DNA from 3 places in the Paenibacillus praedii genome. Region 3 is predicted to be linked to each of the others. Evidence: riboswitches for the same ligand, from Rfam matches in the RefSeq annotation. Region 3 holds a riboswitch; each other region holds the start of a gene.

Region 1 (7,780 bases), on a different contig from region 3:
CAATCCGACAAAGATTTTTAAGGTACGGTTAAGGTTTGGTTTGTATAATAAGAGACATCAACCCCACCGTTGATTTATAGATCTAGGACAGTTGCCCACAGCGATGTGGGCGATTTTTTTTGAAACCAGATAGGCTTTAAAACGTTATAACTGAATATACATGCAAGTAGCAGAGGCTTACGAAGTGGTTTTGCGGGCGCAAAACCTGAAGGAGGCGATTCCGTGGAAACATTCGGCAGAGGATGTCTGTACATCATTGTCGGCGTCATAGCCGTGATGGCGCTAGCCTTTATTGTTGGAGGCACGATTACGATTCCGTGGTTCATCCTCATTCCCTTGATCATACTCGCATTCTGGGCCGCATCTAAGAAAAGTAAGTGAACGGATAGTCCCGCGCTATAATATGAAAACCGACACCTTGCCAGATGAGGCGGAATGTCGGTTTTTCTTTTGGCATCTATACACCGTCAAAATTCAGCCTTACACTTCTCCTTCACTGTTGCAGCTAAACCCGCTCCGCCAGCAGCACGACCTTTGCCGCATAACTATACGCCATAAAATCGCTTCGTATTCGCAAGCAATGCTTCCGCAATCTGCTCTGCAGGCCGCTCCTTAATGCGTGCAATATGCTGTGCAGCATCAGCAGCCATAGTCGGCCGAGTCTGCTTCCCGGTATAAGGGCCTTCGAACGGCCACGGGCCGTCGGTCTCCACCATCATAAGCTCTAGCGGATATTGCTTCACAAGCTGCTGTATCTCTTCTTCATACGCCACATCCGGTGTAATTGAAATCATATAACCGCTTGCTGCCATTCTCCGCACTGCAGCCTGGCTGCCCTTAAACCAATGGAAGTGTGCCCTCCGGACGCCATGCCTCTCCAAAATATCGCAGGCCTTGTCCGCATCCTCGTACACCGCATGCAGCACGATCGGACGATCCAGCTCTGTCGCCAGTGCGGCGAATCGGGCTAACAGCTCTAAATAAGCAGCTTCATCGAAAGCAATACCCGCTGACTCTGATGCTGTCCTTGTGTAATACGGCAGGCCAACCTCGCCGATCGCGAACGGCTCCCCTGCTTCATGCCGCATACGAATCCATCCAAACAGTTCATCGAGCTCCGCACCAGTGTGAATCGGCTGCTCCGGATGAAAACCGTAGGCCGGATGCACCCTTCCAGGATGCCGGATGGCAAGCTCTCGGTTCAGGATAGAGGAGGCCAGATGCATAGACACCGCTACTACGGCAGCAGCGCCTTCCGCAAAAGCCTCTTCCAGCAAGCCGTCTAGCTCCGCTTCCTCATATAAGTCGACATGAATATGCGCATCTATAAAAGAAAACGTATGCTTCTCTCCGTTCATGGGCATCACACGCTCTCCTTCATACCGACTTTAAGCAGCTCGTAAATACGCTGCTTCAGCTCATTAAATCGCGGATCGCTCCACAGCGCTTCGCTGCGCGGCCGCGTGAATGGAATCTCATATTCCTCCAGAACAACAGCAGGCGAAGCGGACAGCACAACAATCCGATCTGATAAAAACAATGCCTCCTCAATACTGTGCGTCACGAGCAGCACCGATCTGCGGTTTTCCTCCCAAATCGACATCAGCCACTGCTGCATTTGCAGTCTCGTCTAGGCGTCCAATGCCCCGAACGGCTCGTCCAGCAGCATTAATCGCTTGGGAGCAAGCAGCGGGTCTCCTTAAGAAGGAGACCCGCTGCAGCATCCCGCCGGACAGCACATGCGGATAGGCATCCGCATATTCATGAAGACCGATTCGCTCCGCAGCCTGCCAGCGCCAATACGAATACGAGCATAGCTCCAACGATTCTCCACGACGCTTGTCCTGCTTTTTTCTGATTCATGATGTGTGTTGCTCTCTTCGCTTGCTCTATTTTTTATAAAAGGTGACGAGCCTTCTTACGTGTCCGGTTCATGGAAATATAAAAAAAAAGCGTCCTCCCAATCCGGAGGACACCGTCAATTTGGCTGTGCAGCTGTTCCCTTCAGCATCGGCCGGATCAATCTAATCGAGCCTGCTGCATAAACAGAGCGTCTGTCCCTACGCTGGCATTACCCAGATCAGGTTTAAAGGGTCGGAATTATAAAGAAAATCCCCTCTCAGCCGGCCTAACCAGCTCCCCGGAACATATTTAGTTTCGTCAACATGTCAATTGTAAAGCAAAACCCGACCAAAATGCTAGTCTTTTTCTGAAAACCATTTTCAAAGATCACCTGCTTGAACCTTATAAGACTGCTTATACTTCTTGCGTACGCCCACCATCAGCATAAGCATCGGCAGCGCAACCTGGAATAACGGAACAATTTTGAGCGTAATATCTAAGCCAATCCAAATATGATACGTATAATTCGGCTCAAAAAAGGATGATACATAAATGACAATGCCGACCGGCATGACAGAGTAACGATGCGCTATGCCTGTTATGGCTTTGAAGGTGAGTACCGACGCCATATAGAACGCGGTCATTTTCACATACAGCCCAATGAACAAGAGCAGTGTAACAATAGCATCAATCCGCTCCAAGAAATTAGCAAGCCTAATGAGCTGTACCACCTCCAGCAGAGGGAGTGTCGACAGCTTTGACAGCTCCGGTCCAAGCACGCTCATGATGAGCGCATTCATCATAACCAAGAAGAGCGACACGGCGATCTGCGACCAATATGATATGCGTCCAATCGCTTTTTTTTCATTAACGTACTTCCAGAACACGAGCATGATCACCATCTGCCCGAAAGGGAAAGATAGCAGACTAGGAAAAGCTGCCTGTATGACGGGGATTGACCCATACTCTAGGACTGGCAGCAGCTGTTGAATATTCGGCAGTCTTGCAATAAACAGCAGCAAAATAATAATGAAGTAGCTAAACGCCGCAATCGGAAAGAGCAGCTGGACGACACGAATAAATACCTCCACCCCTTTGCTTACGCAATAGGCGGATACGCCTAAAATCATCAGCATCACAATCCACTTCGGCGTAAGTGTCAGGAGCGCCACTGCCGTCAGCTCGCCGACATCCCTCACATTGCGCATGGATTCATACGCGAACCAGACGGCATAAATGAGTCCAACGGCACTGCCGATCCATTTGCCAAAATGCATTATAAAAAGCTCGGCTAACCCTGCCCCCGGCGCACGCTTCTGAATATGAACGTAAATGACGGTGAGCAGCAAACCTGCCGCTGCCGCAAGGGACATGGCTAGCCACGCATCCTGCTTCGCCTTCATTCCGAGCTCGAACAAAGGAGTGCTGCCTATAAGGAAAATAATAATCAGAATGGACAGCTGGTTTTTGCCGATTTGCTGCATACCGTCTCCTTTCCGGCTACGAGCGCGCCTTCTCCTGCGCCTTTTTGAAGCCGCTGCCGCTCATGCCTGTTGCATGAAGCTTAACCTCCACCGTGATCTTTACTTCCATTTGCGAGAATAGCTGCGGCCAATCATCCTCCATCTTATGCCACAGCTTTGGATATTTATTGTGGATAACGTTGCCGAAGCCGACGACATCCGCCCGATGCTTGCGAACAGCCTCCCATCCGAGCGCCATCCCAGCTTGTATTTCCTTCTCGATTTTACCTTCTATCTTTTCCACCTCTTGCGGCTTGGACAGGTCGCCATCGCAATTGTACTCAAGCAGCTGCCCTTTCGCCATCGTGTGGACATACATCGTCCACTTGTCGCCTGATCGCTCAGGCCGAAGCTTGGTTTTTGCGCTGATGATGCGTATAGAGGACTCCTTAAGCTTGTTCTCATCGCGCTCGCAAGCAAATGAGACCGTTGTCCGTTTGATATGATCCGCCAGCCACATCACCCCTTGACTCTCATTCCTTGTTATCCAGCCTACCAGCTTATCCTTCTGAATTAATCCCAAATCGTGAAGCCTCACCTTCGAAGGCGTATTCGTCCGGTTCAGTTTATCCCCATGGTCCATGCTTTCGGTAGTACCGCCAACAGTGAGACTCGGAACGCCTGTCGCTTGCGACGCGCCCAGCAAGTCCAGCACCACCTGATACATCGTCATTTGGCGAAAGGCCGAGCTGTTTTTTTCTTCGTTGGCCATCATGCGTTGGATAGCCGTACCGGGTATTTTCTCCAGCGGGATGAGCTGCTCGAGCATCCTCCGTGCGTTTCCTTTTGCCAGAAACACACCCACCGTCTCGCGTGAATCCGAATTGCGCAAATAGACGTCGAATAATTGATCCAAGCCTTTCCGGGCCGCCTCCTCACCAATAATGATGATTTGATTATGACCAAAATATAACTGCCGCGACGTCTCCTGGCTTGCCCTGCTCGTTGCCATCCGAAAGTTGTCTCCCGTTGTCGAGAAGACATTAACCGCCACCCCACCGCCGGAGGACGGGCTTTGATTGGATATCGCCTGTGGAATAACCACCTGATAAGACAATTGCCATTTCCCATTCTGCCAATCGATGCTTGAAGCCGACACAATCCCGATTTCATTCAGCTCCACTCGATTCCAGCAGCCGCTTACCAGCAGACAGCAGAGCAGCAGCATGACAAGCCTTATACGGTTCACCGTTACCCCTCCTTTCAGCTATGGCTTCTCTGCTTGCCGCTGTGCGGGCGGCATCTTCCCCTTCCCCCTCCGCTTTGGATTACGCAGCTTCATATCAAGCGGCCTGAACACGATTGCCCACCACGGAAGCCGTACAAACATATCCCGCCACATCCCTTGCTTTGCTCCCCCTGGAGCTAACGGCGACATATACGGCACGCCGAACGAGCGAAGCGAGGCGAGATGGACAAGCATGAACAGCACCGATGTGAAAATACCGAAAAATCCAAGCATTCCCGCCATCAGCATGAATAGAAAGCGTATAATTCTTGAAGTAGCCGCCATATTGAACTCCGGCGTCACAAAATTCGATATCGCCGTGAAGGAAACGACGATGACCATCCCCGCAGATACGATGCCCGCTTGCACAGCGGATTGTCCTAATACGAGAGCGCCGACGATCGAAATCGCGGGACCGATCGCCCTTGGCATCCGCAGCCCCGCTTCGCGAAGCACCTCAAAGGTCATTTCCATGAGAAGCGCCTCCACAAGGCCGGGAAATGGGATTCCTTCCCGTTGAGCGGCAAGACTGATAAGCAGCGTCGTCGGCAGCATTTCTTGATGATATGTCGTTATGGCAATATATAAGGCCGGAAGCAGCATCGATACGACATAAGCGGCATAACGAATCAAGCGGACAAAGGACGCGATATCGTAACGCTGGTAGAAATCCTCAGGGGATTGAAAAAAACTGAAAAACGTCGTAGGAGCAAGCAGCACCATTGGCGTTCCATCAACCATGATCGCGACTCTTCCCTCAAGAAGCGAAGCTGCTACTGTATCCGGCCGCTCCGTATTAAGCAGCGTCGGAAATAAGGTGAAGGTCTCATCTTGAATGAATTCCTCAATATAACCGCTTTCGAGCACGCCATCGATCTCAATGGCACCCAGTCTGCGGTACACCTCCTTCAAAATCCCTTCATCCACAATGCCGCGCAAATAAAGCACGGCGACATTCGAATGCGTCTGCTGCCCGATCTTGTGCATTTGCACATGCAGGTCAGGGGAGCGAATAATCCGGCGGATCAGGCTAATATTCGTTCGGATATTTTCCACGAAGCTGTACTGCGGTCCCCGAATCACCGTTTGCGTCTGCGGAATAGTGACAGATCGCTGCTCGCCGCCATTCACGTCCGCCGTTAACGCCGCGGCACTGCCATCTGCCATAATAAGGCACAGCCCATCCGTCATACCTTGAAGCGCCTCATCCAGTGTGCTGATATGCTCCACGGAGCCAACCGCCAGGACGCAGCTGCGCAGCGCCTCCAGCAGCTTGCCGCCCTTGGCGTACGCATGCTGAGGCAGCTTGAGCGACATCAGCGGCTCCATAACGCTTTCATTAATTGTCTCCGAATCCACAATTCCGCCCACGTACATGATCGCCAGCTCGCGCTCTGGAGCCGCATCGCTGCGGAACGGCCGGATGACGATATCCGCGCTCTCGCCGAACCGGCTGCGGATCGCTTTCATATTAGCCTGAAGCGACGGACTAAGCGGCGTTAGAGCCTCTGTCGGTTGTTTGCTCATAGCGGCACCTTTCGTTTCCAAGTTGCTTCTATTTTGGCGCATAATGGATGCAATTATGTACCTAACCGATTTATTCGCTCACGGGTGTGGGTGGGTGGGGCGACATGTTCCACTGTACGATTATCGAAGCAGCAATATTCCCGCAGCTGTCGCATGGCGAAACGCAGACCGCTAAAAAAGGACAGCCTGCATTCGGCTGCCCTGTTTTATGTATGTGCTTCAAACGGAGCCTCAATATGCGACGGGCAATATCGCGATTCTACGATGCACTCACCCAGAAACGGCGCAAATATTGGAGGTTCAGATCGCTTGTCCTTATAATAATCATTCAATTAGTACAAATCGAACATGTTGACTTCATAGCCTTGCTCTTTCAAATATGTAAACAACTGCCCGCGGTGATGCTGCGCATGGGTAACGATCTCAATCAGCCATTTCGCCTGTACGGAGCCATGCTCCAAATAAAACGGTGTTGTTTTTTTATGAAGAAACTCCTCATCCGGCAGCTCCTTCATATACTTCTTCACATCCTCCATACCTGCGGTCATCCAACCGATTAATTGTTCCTGATCCAGATCTGCTGAAATAGCCCCCTCCAGCGCGCGAATCTCCTGCTCGCTCTTTTCCTGAAGTATCAGCAGATCTGTAGAAGGTACCGCCACGAGATGATGAACGAGCTCCAGCAGCGATCTCATATTTTCCCGCGGCCTGTAATGCCAGTGCTGCGGCGAAATTTTGCGTATGAGATTAGAAGACGTCCTGACGATAAGCTCCAATTCCTCGAATAGCAAATCCTTTATTTCCTTAACCGCTTGCATAGCTTTCACTCCATTCTTCCAATTATTTTACCTTGCAAGTCCAACTGGGCCTACTTCCCATTGTAGCTTATAGCAGTGGAAATCATTGCCACTATTATAAAAAATAACGGAGAAAAATAAAATTTTCAAATCGACACGACTTATGGAAATGATAACCCCCCTGACACCTTCTCCCCTTCTCAATAACATCCATAAAAATCCTGTAGAATAAGAACAGATGTTCTGTATATAATAAGAACATAAGTTCTTATACGGAGGGAAGCATCATGGCATTGGAAAAATGGTTAAATATGATCGGTTGTGTCGTTGATGTGATTTATATGAGCAAGAAGGGCCAGTTTACGAAAAGAAGGCTTCGCGTCATTTCCGTGCGCGATGGCTATGTAAGAGCTTTTTGCCTAAGCTCGGGCGCACAGCGCGTCTTTCTGCTTGAAAATATACTGGCTGCAGAGCGGGTGAACCGCAATGCCTCGTGAAAGAGTAGTTATGCTCGCCGACTGCCAATCGTTTTATGCATCGGTAGAGAAGGCCGAGCATCCCGAGTACCGGGATCTTCCCGTTGTTGTGGCCGGCGACCCTGAGCGCAGATCCGGCATCATTCTTGCCGCCTGCCCGATCGCCAAGTCGTTCGGCGTTACGACGGCGGAGCGTCTCGGCGATTCGCTCGCGAAATGCCCGGACCTTGTTATCATCAGACCGCGAATGCAGCTGTATATTGACATTTCGATGATGATTACGCGCATTTATCAGTCATACACCGACCTCGTCGAGCCTTATTCGATTGATGAGCAGTTTCTCGACGTGACGGGCTCGCTGCATTTGTACGGTACGCCGGAGGAGCT
Region 2 (7,780 bases), on a different contig from region 3:
CGCTGGAAGCAGCGACTAAGCTTTACGAGCGAATGATCGACAATGCGCGGCGCTTAAGCGAGACGGGTGTGCTAGTGTCGGCGGAATCAATGATCAATTATAGAACCTATGACAAAATTGAAGAGATTCATCAGTTGATTGTGGAAATGGGCTGCAAGCGGCATGAGGTGCATCCGATGTATCCAAGCTCCTTCGCCAAGGATTTACCCGTACTATCGCGTGAGCAAATGCTGGAAGCGATCGAGCGTTTGCTGAATGCAAGAGATCAATCGATTTGGATGCTGTTCGGAACATTGCCTTTCTATCAATGCAGCGATCATTCCAACGAGCGGAAGCTGCTTACTAGACTGGCTAACGAGCCAAATGTAACAGTCCGCAATGATCCGGATGGGCGGAATAGATTGAATGTCAATTTATTTACTGGCGATGTGTTCGTAACCGACTTCTCGGATGTGCCGGCCTTCGGCAATATCGGATCTGCGAAGCTGGATGATCTATTTGACAAATGGCTTGACCATGACCTTGCGCGCAGCGTTAATTGTCATTGTCCGGCGGCAGCCTGCTGCGGCCCGAACCTGCTAGTTAAGGATATGTACTACAAGGAAACGGACTTCCACAAAAGAAGCGCCATCATAGATTAGCTTTCAGCGATTTACAAGGCTTATTCCATACAGCAAGCGCATATAGAATTAAGAGGAGGGGAAGCTAGTGTCTATCAAAACTGTTGTATTTATCGGGCTTGGTTTGCTGCTGCTCTATTTATTATTTACGGTAGGAGCGCCCTTCCTGCTGGCGCTTGTCGTTGCTATCTTTCTAGAGCCTCTTAATCAGCTGTTTATGCAAAAATTTAAAATGAATAGGCTGGCAGCAGCAACCGTTTCGAGCAGTATTTTTACGGTCATTCTCATTGGTCTGATCGCACTACTTGGTGTAAAGGTTGTCGCCGAGCTTATCGCCTTCTTCAAGAGGGTTCCTAATTATTTCGAGGATGCGAACGGCATCGTTGACGATCTTATGCTGCAAGCGCAATCGCTTTATCAAAACTTTTCTCCCGAGGCAGTCGATACGATTGAAGGCTGGCTAGTTGGTTTAACGAACACGTTGACGAGAATGGTCGGCTCCTTATCCGACTCCGTCATCGGCTTCGCAACAAGCATCCCTGCCATGTTCATTTTCTTTATCGTATTTTTGGTCGCTGTATACATGATGAGCTTCAGTCTGAATACAATGAAGACTACTGTACTGTCGCTGTTTGACGAGAAGTCGCATCCTCAGGTAAATGACGTGCTGAATAATTTGCGCAAATCGATATTTGGCTTCCTTCGTTCTCAATTCATCCTAAGCGCGCTTACCTACATCATCTCCTTAATTGGTCTCCTGGTGCTTCATGTGAAATACCCATTAGCGATTGCTCTGCTCATTGTTATCGTAGATATTATGCCGATTCTTGGAACAGGCTCGGTACTTGTACCTTGGGCATCCTATCTGATATTTACGGGAGATATTTATACAGGCGTCGGTTTGATTGTGCTGTTTCTCGTCATCACTGTATTCCGCCGGATTATAGAACCGAAAATTCTCGGAGATGCTGTAGGCATTGGCTCCTTGTCCGCTCTCATTAGCCTCTATGTCGGCTTTAAGCTCGTAGGCGTAATAGGCGTATTCATTGGTCCCCTTGTTGTTATTATTTATATGGCTGCACGCAGGGCTGGCTTATTCCAAATGAAAATCAAGCTATAGCAGAACTGCTGAGAGCGGGTAGAGCAAGTCTTTACATGGCGGCATACGGCTGATCGATGGATAAAGCCGATGAAGGTGAACGGCTTGCAGCAGGCAGCTTTTTCGCAGCTTCTTAGATATTGAGGGTTGACACCTTTCTTGCATTAACGTTATAGTCAAACAAGGAAATCCACTAGGGGCGCCGTCTTGGCTGAGATAAAGCGTTATGCTTTGGTCCCTTTGAACCTGATCTGGGTTATGCCAGCGTAGGAAAGTGGGATTGTGCGTTTATGCATTTGCGCGAAGGGACTCCTGCCTCATTCAGCCGAAGCTTCAGTTTGAGCAAGGATGGGAACGGAAACTAATCGATCGGTTAATTAACCTGATCTGAGAACCGCGCATGACGACACATTTCAACCGCTCCTTCGCTGGGGCGGTTTTTTTGTTGCGATTTAGCACCGATTTTAGTAAGGTGGTGCTCCTCTGCGATGACGACTGTCCCGGCAAAAGAAGCACTGCTTGCTATTGAGCAAGCGAGGGCCGCGGTGCAACAAACTTTCTTATATGCTTGCGTACGCCTCCAGGAGGAATTCTGACTATTCCATTTAGGAGGTTTTTTTGATGTCAATTTTAACAACTCCGCTGCCGGGCAGCAGAAAAGTGTATGTAACTGGCTCGAAGGACAGCATCCGTGTGCCGATGAGAGAAATCGCGCTTGAGGCGAGTTCGGGAAGAAATGGAGAAGAGCTGCCAAACGAACCAATCCGGGTATATGACGCAAGCGGTCCCTATACAGACGAAAGCTATGAATCAGATGTGAGACGGGGCTTGCCGACCTTCCGCAATGAATGGTTGATGGAGCGCGGCGACGTTGAGCATTATGATGGACGTGCAGTGAAGCCTGAGGATAACGGTTTCTTATCCGAGGAGAGGGCTGAGCAGCGGGGAGCGGAGCTGTTTCCTGGATTAACTAGACAGCCCCTTCGTGCAAAGGCTGGACATAATGTGACCCAGCTGCACTATGCGCGCAAAGGGATCATAACGCCGGAGATGGAGTATATTGCGATTCGAGAAGGCATGGAGGCTGAATTCGTACGCAGCGAGGTGGCGGCGGGACGCGCCATTATTCCGTCGAACATCAACCATCCGGAGAGCGAGCCGATGATTATCGGGCGGTATTTCCATGTGAAAATTAATGCGAATATCGGTAACTCTGCTGTTGCTTCTTCGATTGAAGAGGAAGTGGAGAAAATGACGTGGGCGACCCGTTGGGGCGCGGATACGATTATGGATTTATCCACAGGCAAAAACATCCACACGACGCGCGAGTGGATTGTCCGCAATTCACCGGTGCCTGTGGGTACCGTGCCGATTTATCAGGCGCTTGAGAAGGTTAACGGCAATGCCGAGGATTTGAGCTGGGAGGTATTCCGCGATACTTTGATCGAGCAGGCGGAGCAGGGAGTCGATTATTTCACCATTCATGCAGGCGTGCTGCTGCGTTATATACCATTGACAGCAAAGCGGGTGACGGGTATCGTGTCGCGGGGCGGATCGATTATGGCGGCATGGTGTCTTGCCCATCACAAGGAAAATTTCTTGTACACGCACTTTGAAGAGATTTGTGAAATTATGAAGGCTTATGATGTATCCTTCTCGCTGGGTGACGGCTTGCGTCCAGGCTCGATTGCCGATGCAAATGATGATGCCCAATTCGCTGAGCTGGATACGCTGGGCGAGTTGACGAAAATTGCATGGAAGCATGATGTACAGGTCATGATTGAAGGTCCGGGACACGTTCCGATGCATCTCATCAAAGAAAACATGGATCGCCAGCTAGCGGTATGCGATGAAGCTCCGTTCTATACGCTGGGCCCTCTAACGACTGACATTGCGCCTGGCTACGATCATATTACGTCAGCTATTGGGGCGGCGATGATCGGCTGGTTCGGTACGGCTATGCTTTGCTATGTAACGCCGAAGGAGCATCTCGGACTGCCGAACAAGGAGGACGTGAAGGAAGGGGTTATCACTTACAAAATCGCGGCGCATGCAGCTGATTTGGCCAAAGGGCATCCCCGCGCGAAGCTGCGCGACGACGCATTATCGAAAGCGCGGTTCGAATTCCGTTGGCGCGATCAGTTCCACCTCTCTCTTGATCCTGAGCGCGCGATGTCTTATCACGATGAGACGCTGCCAGCGGAAGCGGCGAAGTCGGCGCATTTCTGCTCGATGTGCGGTCCTAAGTTTTGCAGTATGAGAATCACCCAAGATATTAGGGAGTATGCGGCGCAGAACGGTATGGAGACCAATGAAGCGATTGAGGCCGGCATGAAGGAGAAGTCCGAAGCGTTCAAAGCAGCAGGGAGTGCGATATATGGCTGATGCGGTCGACTTGGTTTGGTCTGATCGTTATTCCAGACAAACCCGATTTGCACAGATCGGCGAAGCAGGCCAGCGAAAGCTGGCCGATTCCTGTGTGCTCATTGTCGGCGTTGGCGCACTGGGTGCTTCGCTTGCGCAGCATATGGTTCGAGCGGGTGTCGGAGAGGTAAGGCTGGTGGATCGGGATTTCGTCGAACCAAGCAATCTGCAGCGGCAAATGCTGTTTAATGAAGCTGATGCGCTGGAGATGCTGCCGAAGGCAATCGCGGCGGCAAATAAGCTTCGTCTTGTAAACAGCGAGGTCCATATTTCCGCTTCGGTGACAGATGTGAACGCTACGAATATAAGTGCGCTTATAGCGGGTGTGCATGTGGTTCTTGACGGCACGGATAATGCGGCCACCAGACTGCTGATAAGCGATGCATGCTTCAGCAGGAACATTCCATTTATTTATGGAGGCGTGGCTGGTGCGCAAGGGATGAACGCTTCACTGGTGCCTGGGCAGACGGCTTGTCTTCGCTGCATGCTCGGAGGATCGGAAGAAGAGGGAGAAATCGACACCTGCGATACGGTTGGCGTACTCGCTCCTGCTGTTGAGTTTATTGCCTCGCTGCAGGCTGCCGAAGCGATGAAGTGGCTTACCGGCAATGCTGCCGCAATGCGACAAACTTGGGTTAGAGTAGATTTGTGGACTTTTCAGCTGCGGGAATCGATTCTTCCTTCAGGACGTGAGGAATGTCCGTATTGCGGCCAGAAGCGTACTGGAATCAATCCATCTCCTCTGCTTAGAGACGGCGAGTCTCGAGAGAAGACCATCAGCTCTGCAGTGCTTTGCGGACGAGATACGGTACAGGTGACGCTGGAGCATCCGCTGCCGCTTGAAGAAATGGAGAAATGGCTGGTGGAGCAGGGCTATCCGCTAGCCGTTAACCGTTACCTTGTGCGAGCGAAGCTCCCGAGCGGGGAACAATTGGTTCTATTTCCTGATGGACGGGTGCTTGTTCAAGGGACGTCAGATTCGGAGCGGGCTGTTCGGCTTTGCAAGGCTCATTTGCTGGAGCGCAAGCTCATGATTTAAGGCGACAGAGAGGTGTGATGAAAGATGAGCAGGGCATCATGGAAGGATTTTCGCTTGTATGTCATTACGGCGGAGTCCAATCATCCCGGTAAAGCAATAGTGGATGTGATGGAGCAAACGCTTATAGGCGGGGCACAGATCTTACAGCTGCGCAATAAGACGGGTAGTCGTGAGCAGGTGCTGGAGCAAGCGAAAGCGCTGCGTGCTCTCACGCGCAAGTACAATGTACCGTTCATCATAAATGATTATCCGGATATTGTGCTTGAAGTGGATGCGGACGGCGTGCATCTTGGCCAAGACGATCTGCCGATAGCCGAGGCGAGACGGCTGTTAGGTCCGGATCGAATCATTGGGATTTCGACTCATAATATAGAACAAGCGTTAGCGGCCGAAAAAGCAGGAGCCGACTATTTAGGCGTCGGACCTGTCTTTCCGACAGATACAAAGCCTGGAAGAGCAGCGGTTACGACAAGCTACGTCCAGGAAGCAGCTCGTCATGTCACGATACCGTTCGTAGCTATCGGCGGTATCACGCTTGGTAATGTGGATCAGGTGCTGGCTGCGGGTGCGGAGCGTATTTGTGCGGTTTCGGCAATCGTTGGAAGCGTTGATCCGGCTGAGACTTGTCGTGCTTTGCGAAGTCGGATGGAGACAGCTGCACACGATGCTGTAATTGCTGAGCAACTGGTAAGGGTGAACGGACGCGAGGAACGGACGAGTGCGAGAACGGTTGATGAGCTGGTGCGGCAGCTTGGACAGCAAAATAAGAAGCTCATCGTCGAATTGAATGGCGTTATCGTGCAGCGGGCTTTATGGGACGAAACGGAATTGCGAAATGGCGCTTCGGTTGAGCTCATACATTTTGTAGGAGGGGGCTGAAGAGGTTGGAGAGAAGGCTAGAAGACGATCCGTTAATTATTGGCGGTCAGAGTCTGAGCTCGCGCTTCTTGTTTGGAACAGGAAGGTTTCCGAGTCCAGCGGTGCTTCAGCAGGCGCTGGAGGCGTCTGGGTCTGAGGTGATTACCTTTGCGGTTCGCAGGGTCAATTTGGAAAGCGTCGAGGATGATTCCGTGCTGCAGCACTTTGAGGATAATCGGCTTACTTATCTTCCGAATACGTCCGGCGCAAGCACGGCCGAAGAAGCGATTCGGATTGCGAGACTGGCACGGGCGGCGGGGCTCGGTAATTGGATCAAAATTGAAATAAGCGGGGATGCCCGTACGCTCCTGCCCGATCCGATCGAGACGCTCCGCGCCACGGAGCAGCTTGCTAAGGAGGGGTTTATTGTCCTGCCCTATACGTCAGATGATCCGATATTATGCAGAAGACTAGAGGAGGCGGGCGCATCGGCCGTTATGCCTGGCGGATCGCCGATCGGCACGGGACTTGGGCTGCTGAATCCTTACAATTTGGGCTTGATTGCGGAGCAGGCCCGTGTTCCGATCATTATTGACGCAGGCATTGGCTCGGCGAAGGATGCGGCTGAAGCGATGGAGCTTGGCGCGGACGGCATATTAGCCAATACGCCGATTGCAAAAGCGCAGGACCCGATTTTGATGGCGCACGCCTTCCGACTGGCGATCGAAGCGGGCCGGCTGGCAAGGCTTGCCGGAAGAATCCCGAAGAAACCTTACGCTTCCGCAAGCAGCGATTCCGAAGGCTCGCTATTTGAGATTTCGGCAAGCAGCGCGGGAGGTAGTGCATAATGCCCCAATCCATCGTTGTGCTTGGAGGTGGCATTATCGGCTTGTCCTGCGCCTTTGAAGCGGCTCGAAGAGGAATGAGGGTTACGCTTGTGGAGCCGGCTTCGCTCGGCGGGCAAGCGTCTGGCGCCGCGGCGGGGATGCTGGCCCCATTTTCTGAAAATACAGAGCAGCCGGACAGCTTTTTCCAGCTATGCTTAAGCAGTCTGCGGTGCTTTCCGGAGTGGATTGCTGCGGTAGAGGAGCTGTCTGGCTTGTCTGCGGAATGGATACGAAGCGGCAGTATTCATGTATTTCAGCATGATGCGGATTTGCTTCCCATTGAATCGAGGCTGCGATGGCAGAATGCATGGGGTGCGAAGGCGGAGCTAATTGATCAGGCGCAGCTTCAAAAGCTGGAGCCGATGCTTGCAAAATCCGCTGCTGCCGGCGTGTTCACCCCGGAGGAGAGCCATGTGTATGCACCCAAACTTGTTGTGGCGCTGGAAGCAGCCTGCCGCAGGCTGGGTGTTATTATTTTGGATCAAGCCGGTGAAATTGAAAATGTAGACGTGCATGGAGCGGAAGGGGTCACCGTTCGCGCCAAAGGGCTGGAGCGGAGCGTCCATGCCGATCAGGCCGTCGTATGTGCGGGCGCATGGGCAGGCGCTTATGAGCGATGGTTTGGGCTGACGATACCGATACATCCGATTCGCGGCCAAATATGCTCCTTCGAGCATAACGCTAACGAGGTTCGGCATATGGTTTTTTCCAGTGAAGCCTACTGGGTTGGCAAAAGCAACAAGCGGCTTGTCTGCGGGGCATCCGAGGATGTCGCAGGCTTCGAGACCAGCGTGACTGAACGCGGTATCGGTCGTTTAATCCGCAGCTCCAACCGGCTTTTCCCGTTTCTCGA
Region 3 (7,780 bases):
GTAAGGAGACATCGTCGTTTTTGCGTTCGGCGCGAGGAGGGCTTCACCGCTTCGCGCTGTTTCTTTGGTTTTTTTTAGCGAGCAAAGAAGGAATTCGGGCAATCTCTGTCTTCTCATTCAAGAGAGGAAGAAGAGCATGAAAAAAGATAAAGCAATCGTTGTATTTAGCGGCGGCCAAGATAGCACGACATGCCTTTTCTGGGCGATGGAACGATTCGAGGAGGTTGAGGCTGTTACCTTCAACTATGGACAACGGCATATGCAGGAGCTGGAATGCGCAGCGAGCATTGCGGCTGAGCTCTCCATCAAGCATCATATTCTCGATATGTCGCTGCTGGGCCAGCTGGCGCCGAACGCACTCACTAGAAATGATATCGCCATTGAACAAAAGGAAGGCGAGCTCCCGACAACCTTTGTCGACGGACGCAATCTGCTTTTCCTCACCTTCGCAGCTATTCTGGGCAAGCAAATTGGCGCTAACCATATCGTCACTGGCGTGTGCGAGACGGACTTTAGCGGATATCCCGACTGCAGGGACGTTTTTGTAAAATCGCTGAATGTGACGCTGAATCTATCGATGGACTATCCGTTTGTCATCGATACGCCGCTCATGTGGTTGAACAAAGCGGAGACGTGGGCGCTGGCCGACGAGCATGGGGCGTTCGATTTCGTGAGGACGCGGACCTTAACCTGCTATAACGGCATCGTGGCCGACGGCTGCGGACAATGCCCAGCATGTCTGCTGCGCCAAAAAGGGCTAAACGATTATTTGACAATCCGCGACAGTCAGGAGGCGGACTCCTGATGCTGCAGCAAATTTATCCAGCCGTTAATCATCCTTTTCAATATGAGCTTAATAAAGATTTCCATTTTGCTGCGGCTCACTATATTCCTGCGGAGGAAGCGGGAAAATGCCGTCAAATGCATGGTCATACGTATTTTGCAAACGTAACGATAGCAGGCGACGAGCTCGATTCGGCAGGCTTTCTCGTAAACTTCGGCATCATCAAAAAGCTGATCCACGACCGATTCGACCACACCGTGCTGAATGATGACACATCGAACTTCAGCGATGACAATCCAGCGCTTTTCCCGACAACCGAGGTGGTGGCTCGTACCATTTGCGAGCTTGTGCAGAAGCATTTGGACGGTGTGACAAACGGCGCGCAGTGCGTACAGGTGTATTTGCGTGAAACGCCGACGAGCTATTGCATTTATCGTCCTAAGCGGAAGGCGGGATCGCATGACGACTAGCGAGAAACGAATCCCTGTTATTGAAATATTCGGGCCGACCGTGCAAGGAGAAGGCATGGTGATAGGCCGCAAAACGATGTTCGTGCGCACGGCAGGCTGCGATTACAGCTGCTCCTGGTGTGATTCCGCCTTTACCTGGGACGGCAGCGCAAAGGACGATATTCGCATGCTGACGGCACATGATATTGTGGAACAACTTAAAGAAACCGGGGGCAGCACGTTTGAACATGTGACGATATCCGGAGGTAACCCGGCACTGCTGCCGCAGCTTGGGGCGTTAGTCAATCTTCTTCATGAGGAAGGGATGAGTGTCGCGCTGGAGACGCAGGGTAGCCGCTGGCAGGATTGGTTTTGGAGCATCGATGAGCTGACGCTTTCTCCCAAGCCTCCAAGCTCCGGTATGAAAACCGACTGGAGTATACTCGATGACATTGTCGGTAAGCTGAACGAACGCTCGAGAAGCTTTTCCGTAAAAACGGTCGTGTTCGATGAGATCGACCTCGAATATGCGACATTTGTTCATTTGCGGTACCCGCAGGTTCCATTCTACGTGCAGGCAGGCAACGCCAATCTGCAGGAAACGGAGCCGAACCGTATGCTTCCGTACCTGCTGGAGCGCTATGAGTGGCTGATCGAGCGCGTCATGCCTGATCCGGATTTGAAGCGGGTGCATGTGCTGCCTCAGCTTCATACATGGGTATGGGGCAATAAGAAGGGCGTTTAACACCTATAAAACAAGAAGGGCGGAAGCTACCATGGAAGGCAGAAGCAAGGAAGAGCTGAGCGGCATAACGCTGCTCGGCAACCAAGGAACCTCATATTTATTCAATTACACGCCGTCCGTGCTGGAGGCGTTTGATAATAAGCATCCGAATCGGGATTATTTCGTTAAATTTAACTGTCCGGAATTTACGAGTCTTTGTCCGATGACGGGGCAGCCGGATTTTGCGACCATCTATATCTCTTACATCCCCGACCGCAAAATGGTCGAAAGCAAGTCGCTCAAGCTGTACTTGTTCAGCTTCCGTAATCACGGCGATTTTCATGAGGACTGTATGAATATCATTATGAATGATCTCATCGCGCTCATGAATCCCCGTTACATCGAGGTTTGGGGCAAGTTCACGCCGCGCGGCGGCATTTCCATCGATCCCTACTGCAACTGGGGTCAACCCGGCACTAAATATGAGTCGATGGCGGAGCACCGTCTCATGAACCACGATCTTTACCCAGAGAAGGTCGACAATCGCTAGCATTTGAAAGAGCACTTGAACGATGCCGCAATCGGCAGCTCAAGTGCTCTTTTTTTTTTTGAGCCATCAGACGCGAATTCGACGATAAGCGAAATGATTCGTCGGTCCATGTCCGCCGCCAATGCCGAGCTGATCCTCGATCGCCGCTTGAATGAAGCTTTTTGCGGTTTCAATTGCTTCCGTTACGGTTTTGCCGGCTGCCAGCCCGGCTGTTAGAGCGGCTGAGTAGGTGCAGCCGGTGCCATGAGTATGGCGGGTATCGATACGATCGCTCTCCATATAAGTGAAGCGATCGCCGTCATACACAAGATCGACGAGCCGGCTGCCCGTATCGTGTCCGCCTTTGATGACGACATATCGCGAGCCCATTTGAATCATTTGCTTTGCCGCTTCCTCTCGGTCGCTTAGTGTGCGGATTGCCATTCTCGTAAGCAGCTCGGCCTCCGGGATATTAGGAGTTGTGACTAGCGCGAGCGGCACCAAATGCTTTATTAGTGATTGAATAGCAGTCTGCTGAAGAAGAGGAGAGCCGCCTTTGGCGACCATGACGGGGTCGATCACCAGATTTCTCCACTGATATAAGGCTATTTTGTCCGCGATCAATTGAATGATTTCAGCGCTGTACAGCATTCCTGTCTTGACTGCATTAGGCGTCAGGTCCTCGCCAATCGAATCTAGCTGCATGCTGACCGCCTCAGCCTCCATCGGATATACACCTTGCACGCCTAGCGTGTTTTGCGCAGTGACAGCGGTTATGACGGACATGCCATATGCGCCAAGCTCCTGGAATGTTTTCAGATCCGCTTGAATACCTGCGCCGCCGCCGCTGTCCGAGCCGGCTATTGTCAATGCTTTATGTGCAGTTTCAACATTTTCGTTTGTATGGATTAGAGTCGCCATGGATGTTCTCCTCCGTTTATGTCTCTACAAATTAGCGTCAGCTTCTATAAAAAAAGCCGCCCGTCTCCAAAAGGAAACGAGCGGTCATTATTTTCAAAAACGCATGCGCGCATGTATGAAAGTGTCTGCTCCACTTCCCTCCGCTGGAATGATCCAGATCAGGTTCCAAGGGTCCGGAGCATGCGCTCCGTCTCAGTCGGTAGACTCCCCTAGTGAATTAAATTCGATATTCAATTTGTTTTTTTTCTACTATAGCATACACTGGAGAGATGTAAACCATAATTATCCGAAAAGGCGTTGAACGCATGAAAAACTTGCTCGTTACCGGTTATCGCGCGCATGAGCTTAATATTTTTAGCCAGAAGCATGAGGGAATCGTTTATATCAAAAAAATATTAACGGCCAAGCTTGTCCCGCTTATCGAAGACGGACTGGAATGGGTCATCACTCCCGGCCAATACGGTGTTGATCTCTGGGCATGCGAGGTCGTCATTTCGCTCAAGGAGATCTATCCTCAGTTGAGGCTCTCGATCCTGTCCGCATACAGCAATCCGGAAGAGAAATGGAAGGACGATAAGAAGGAGTTTTACCAGCAGGTGTTAAAAGGAGTCGATTATTACGCGGCGGTCAGCAATCAGCCGTACAGCGGCATCTGGCAGTTCACAGCGCGGGACGAGCTGTTGTTCCGGAAAACGGATGGCATCCTGCTCGTTTACGATGAAGACGCAGGTGAAGGCAGTCCGCGGTTTTTCAAGGAAAAAGCGCTGAAGAAGCAGCAGGCGGAGGGCTACACGTACATCAGTATCAGCTCTGAGGATATTCAAAGCATTGCGGACGAGGAGAACATGTACGAGGATTAAGACAGGAAGCAAAGTGGGAATGCCATCCAACGTCTGCTGGGGGATATACTATCAAATATAAAACTTTCTTTTGTACTTTTAAATAGTATACTAATAATTAGGAATTTTTTTGTGAGTAAATGGTATATTCGCGATGGGGGGGACTTTATTTGGACAAATTACAGATCGATCATCATACGTTCTTTGAACAGTTATACACACGCGCCCCAATTGGGATTGCCTTGGTATCGATTGATGGAAGTTGGATAAAGGTTAATCCTATGGCTTGTAAAATATTAGGGTATACAGAAGAGGAATTAAAGCGTTTGACGTTTAGGGACATTTCTCACCCCGACGAGTTAGAAAAAAATAATGATCTCAGAAAAGAAGCGTTGGATGGCGGTTCCTCGTTTTATGAGATGGAAAAACGATACATACAAAAAAATGGCAATATGGTTTGGACGGGTATACATGTTGCTCTAGTTCGTGATGAAACGTTAGGAGCCCCTTTGTATTTTTTAACTCATATTGTTGATATTTCTGAAAAAAAAAATGCTGAGCTTGAATTGCTTGAATACAGGGAATTATTTAAGCTTATTTCCGAAAATGTATTAGATCTTATCACCTACATCACCCCTGATGGCGTAACTCGTTATGTTTCTCCGTCCATCCGTGAACTATTGGGCTATGAGCCGGAAGAGGTCATCGGTAAAGCTAATTTTGAGCTTTATCATCCTGATGACTTGAAAGTGATGCAAGCTACAACGTATGCGGACAATGATTTGTTTTCTTGTCGTGTGCGTCACAAAAATGGCAACTACATCTGGTTTGAAACAACGATTAAAACGATCAGAGATGAACATGGCAACGTACAGAAAGTATTGGGTATAGCGCGAGATATTACGGAGCGAAAGAATTATGAGGATAATCTTGCCGAGGCACAGCAAATTGCGTCGCTTGGCAGCTGGGAATGGGATATCCTCCAAAATAAAGTAACATTATCTGATCAATGCTATAAAATATTCAGTTTAGACAAAAAAAACCTCATCTCTAATGACGAGCTCATCCATCTAATTCATCCAGAGGATCAGCAGCGCTATTTAGATTGCTTTGCACAAGCCATGAAAGGGAATGCATTTGATTTTGAATTTCGTAATTTACAGCCTGATGAATCGGTTAAGTATTTACATATACGCTTGTCGGTAAAATTTGACGAAATAGGAACACCTGTGAAGGTGATTGGAACTACGCAAGAAATAACGGAACGAAAAAAAGCAGAATTGAAACTGGAAGAAAGCATTGAACGATATACATCGTTAAAAAAGTACAACCATGATGCAATCATCTCGCTTGATTTGGAAGGCAATATTATTAACACTAATCCAGTCGCAGAACAGCTGACGGGTTATCGTGTTAAAGAGATGGTTAGTTTGAGCATTTCAACATTTATAGGTGTGGACAATCTCAGCAAATTACGTTCGGATACTAGGGACCTTGCGGCTATTGAAAGAAATATTGATAAAATTAATCATAAAGATGGTCATCAGGTTGAGGTGTTAACTACGATAGCGCCCATCATTATTAATAAGCAATCAGTCGGTTATTATATTATTGCTAAGGATATTACGGAGCAAAAGAAGCTATTGATTGAGAAGGAAACGGCAGAGAGGATGAACCAAACAAAAAGTGCATTTTTAGCTATGATGAGTCATGAAATTCGAACCCCGATGAACGGGGTCATTGGCATGACAGACTTGCTTCTGGAAACGACAGAATTGGACGAACAACAAAAAGAATATGCAGATATTATCAAAAAAAGCGGAGATAAGCTGCTTACCCTTATAAATGACATTTTGGACATTTCCAAGATTGAATCTGGCAAGACAGCGTTAAATGAAGAACCTTTTAATATGAGGGACTGTATTACAGAAACGATTGAACTCTTATCGCCCAAGGTACGGGAAAAAAAATTAGAAATGACCGTAACGGTTAGTCCTGAAGTTCCCCAGCATGTGACCGGGGACTCTAATCGGTTAAGACAAGTGCTTATTAATGTGATAGGGAATGCGATTAAGTTCACGTATAGCGGCAGTGTTGCCATTTCCGTGCAAAATAAGATTTGTGACCATAACCAGGTGCAAATTCAGTTTACAATAAAAGATACCGGGATCGGCATTCCCCAAGAACAGCGCCAGCATTTATTTGAACCCTTCTATCAGGCAGAGCATTTTATGACGCGAAATGTAGAAGGAACCGGGTTAGGCTTAGCCATCAGCAAAAGGCTCATAGAACTCATGGGAGGAAATATATGGGTTGAGCCTGCGGATGGACCAGGGGCAGTTTTCGTATTCACAGCCAATTTTTGGCAAGAAATACAGCGAGATGCCGTCCGAGAGGATGCTTCAGATGAAGGAAATCAAGGAGAAACGAAGTCTCTAAAAATTCTAATTGCTGAAGATAATCGAATCAATCAGCTGGTGTTACAAAAAATGCTCAAGAAGCTTGGTTACGATGCAAGCATTGCCGCGAACGGAAAAGAAGTAATTCAAACCGTTGCATACGAAACGTATGATATGATCTTTATGGACATTCAAATGCCTGAGATGAGTGGTGTTGAAGCGACAAAAGTGATAAGAGAAACATTAAAGCCAGAGGGATGCCCTTATATTATCGCAGTTACGGCGAATGCATTAAAAGGAGATCGAGAAAGATATTTAGCAGAAGGTATGGATAATTACATGAGCAAACCGCTTACTATCGATGCTGTATCAGATATGCTTGTGAAATTTCATCAGTTCAAAAACAAATCATAACGTAGGCCTATGATTAGAGCACTTCTTTTTTGCTTCTAATGTATTTTGTACATTAGAAGCTGAACCTAAAGGTCATAAAACAGGTTGTGCTGCGCTTTTACAATAGAACTATAAAAGGTCAGTTTGCATCAGCAGACTGACCTTTTTACATAGCCATTTAGATCTAATTATTCAACCTCAAAACCGGCAGCCTTCCACGCTGTGGTTCCTCCGTCTATGTATGCTACGTCTGTAAAGCCCATTTGTTGTAAAAGATAAGCTCCAAGCGCAGCCTGTCCACCGGCTCCGCAAGTGACTAGAACAGGGCGGTTTCTATCTGCTAGGCGTGAATCTCTCATTTGCTCAGGAAGTTCCAGATCCGCACGGATGCCCAGCATTCCCAATGATATATTCGCGCTGCTTGGAATCAAGCCGCATGCGCCTGCAGCGTCTGCATCCTGCACGTCAATAACAAAGGTATTCGGGTTGGCATTAATCTTCTCTCTAGCCTCTGCAGAAGTAACACCAGGTACATTCTCACGAGCTTTTGCCACCATTTGTTTGAAAGTAATTGACATATCTATTCCTCCTCCAATTGGGTATAGCATGATTATACTTATGATCACCTCTACATATTATCACAATTGGATGCGGTTAAATGAACAATTTTATAAGGATGGATCAGAAAAATTTAACGGGAGTCAGAGGTTGGCTTCTACTTTTTGAATGGCTGATTGGTCAT

Evidence for each region. A riboswitch is a leader RNA that binds a small molecule or an ion and turns the genes downstream of it on or off. The one in region 3 is predicted to bind thiamine pyrophosphate.
Region 1: another riboswitch for thiamine pyrophosphate. It lies ahead of ACO9K6_RS01950 (hypothetical protein); the one in region 3 lies ahead of thiD (bifunctional hydroxymethylpyrimidine kinase/phosphomethylpyrimidine kinase).
Region 2: another riboswitch for thiamine pyrophosphate. It lies ahead of thiC (phosphomethylpyrimidine synthase ThiC); the one in region 3 lies ahead of thiD (bifunctional hydroxymethylpyrimidine kinase/phosphomethylpyrimidine kinase).

Annotation. Positions count from the first base shown of each region.
Region 1 is NZ_JBMWAM010000001.1:392,904-400,683, forward strand. Features, by position in the region: gene ACO9K6_RS01935 (hypothetical protein) at 223-381, shown strand; gene ACO9K6_RS01940 (TatD family hydrolase) at 546-1,364, opposite strand; gene ACO9K6_RS01945 (hypothetical protein) at 1,364-1,573, opposite strand; gene ACO9K6_RS01950 (hypothetical protein) at 1,548-1,823, opposite strand; TPP riboswitch at 2,040-2,153, opposite strand; gene ACO9K6_RS01955 (GerAB/ArcD/ProY family transporter) at 2,223-3,326, opposite strand; gene ACO9K6_RS01960 (Ger(x)C family spore germination protein) at 3,343-4,554, opposite strand; gene ACO9K6_RS01965 (spore germination protein) at 4,573-6,120, opposite strand; gene ACO9K6_RS01970 (DinB family protein) at 6,453-6,938, opposite strand; gene ACO9K6_RS01975 (hypothetical protein) at 7,205-7,414, shown strand; gene ACO9K6_RS01980 (DNA polymerase IV) at 7,404-7,780, shown strand, end outside.
Region 2 is NZ_JBMWAM010000025.1:30,857-38,636, forward strand. Features, by position in the region: gene yfkAB (radical SAM/CxCxxxxC motif protein YfkAB) at 1-641, shown strand, start outside; gene ytvI (sporulation integral membrane protein YtvI) at 709-1,740, shown strand; TPP riboswitch at 1,905-2,009, shown strand; gene thiC (phosphomethylpyrimidine synthase ThiC) at 2,341-4,104, shown strand; gene ACO9K6_RS18500 (ThiF family adenylyltransferase) at 4,097-5,182, shown strand; gene thiE (thiamine phosphate synthase) at 5,207-6,061, shown strand; gene ACO9K6_RS18510 (thiazole synthase) at 6,067-6,888, shown strand; gene thiO (glycine oxidase ThiO) at 6,888-7,780, shown strand, end outside.
Region 3 is NZ_JBMWAM010000005.1:130,578-138,357, reverse strand. Features, by position in the region: gene queC (7-cyano-7-deazaguanine synthase QueC) at 137-805, shown strand; gene ACO9K6_RS06995 (6-pyruvoyl trahydropterin synthase family protein) at 805-1,254, shown strand; gene queE (7-carboxy-7-deazaguanine synthase QueE) at 1,244-1,978, shown strand; gene queF (preQ(1) synthase) at 2,010-2,507, shown strand; gene thiD (bifunctional hydroxymethylpyrimidine kinase/phosphomethylpyrimidine kinase) at 2,574-3,407, opposite strand; TPP riboswitch at 3,526-3,628, opposite strand; gene ACO9K6_RS06975 (SLOG family protein) at 3,713-4,267, shown strand; gene ACO9K6_RS06970 (PAS domain S-box protein) at 4,417-7,059, shown strand; gene ACO9K6_RS06965 (rhodanese-like domain-containing protein) at 7,227-7,616, opposite strand.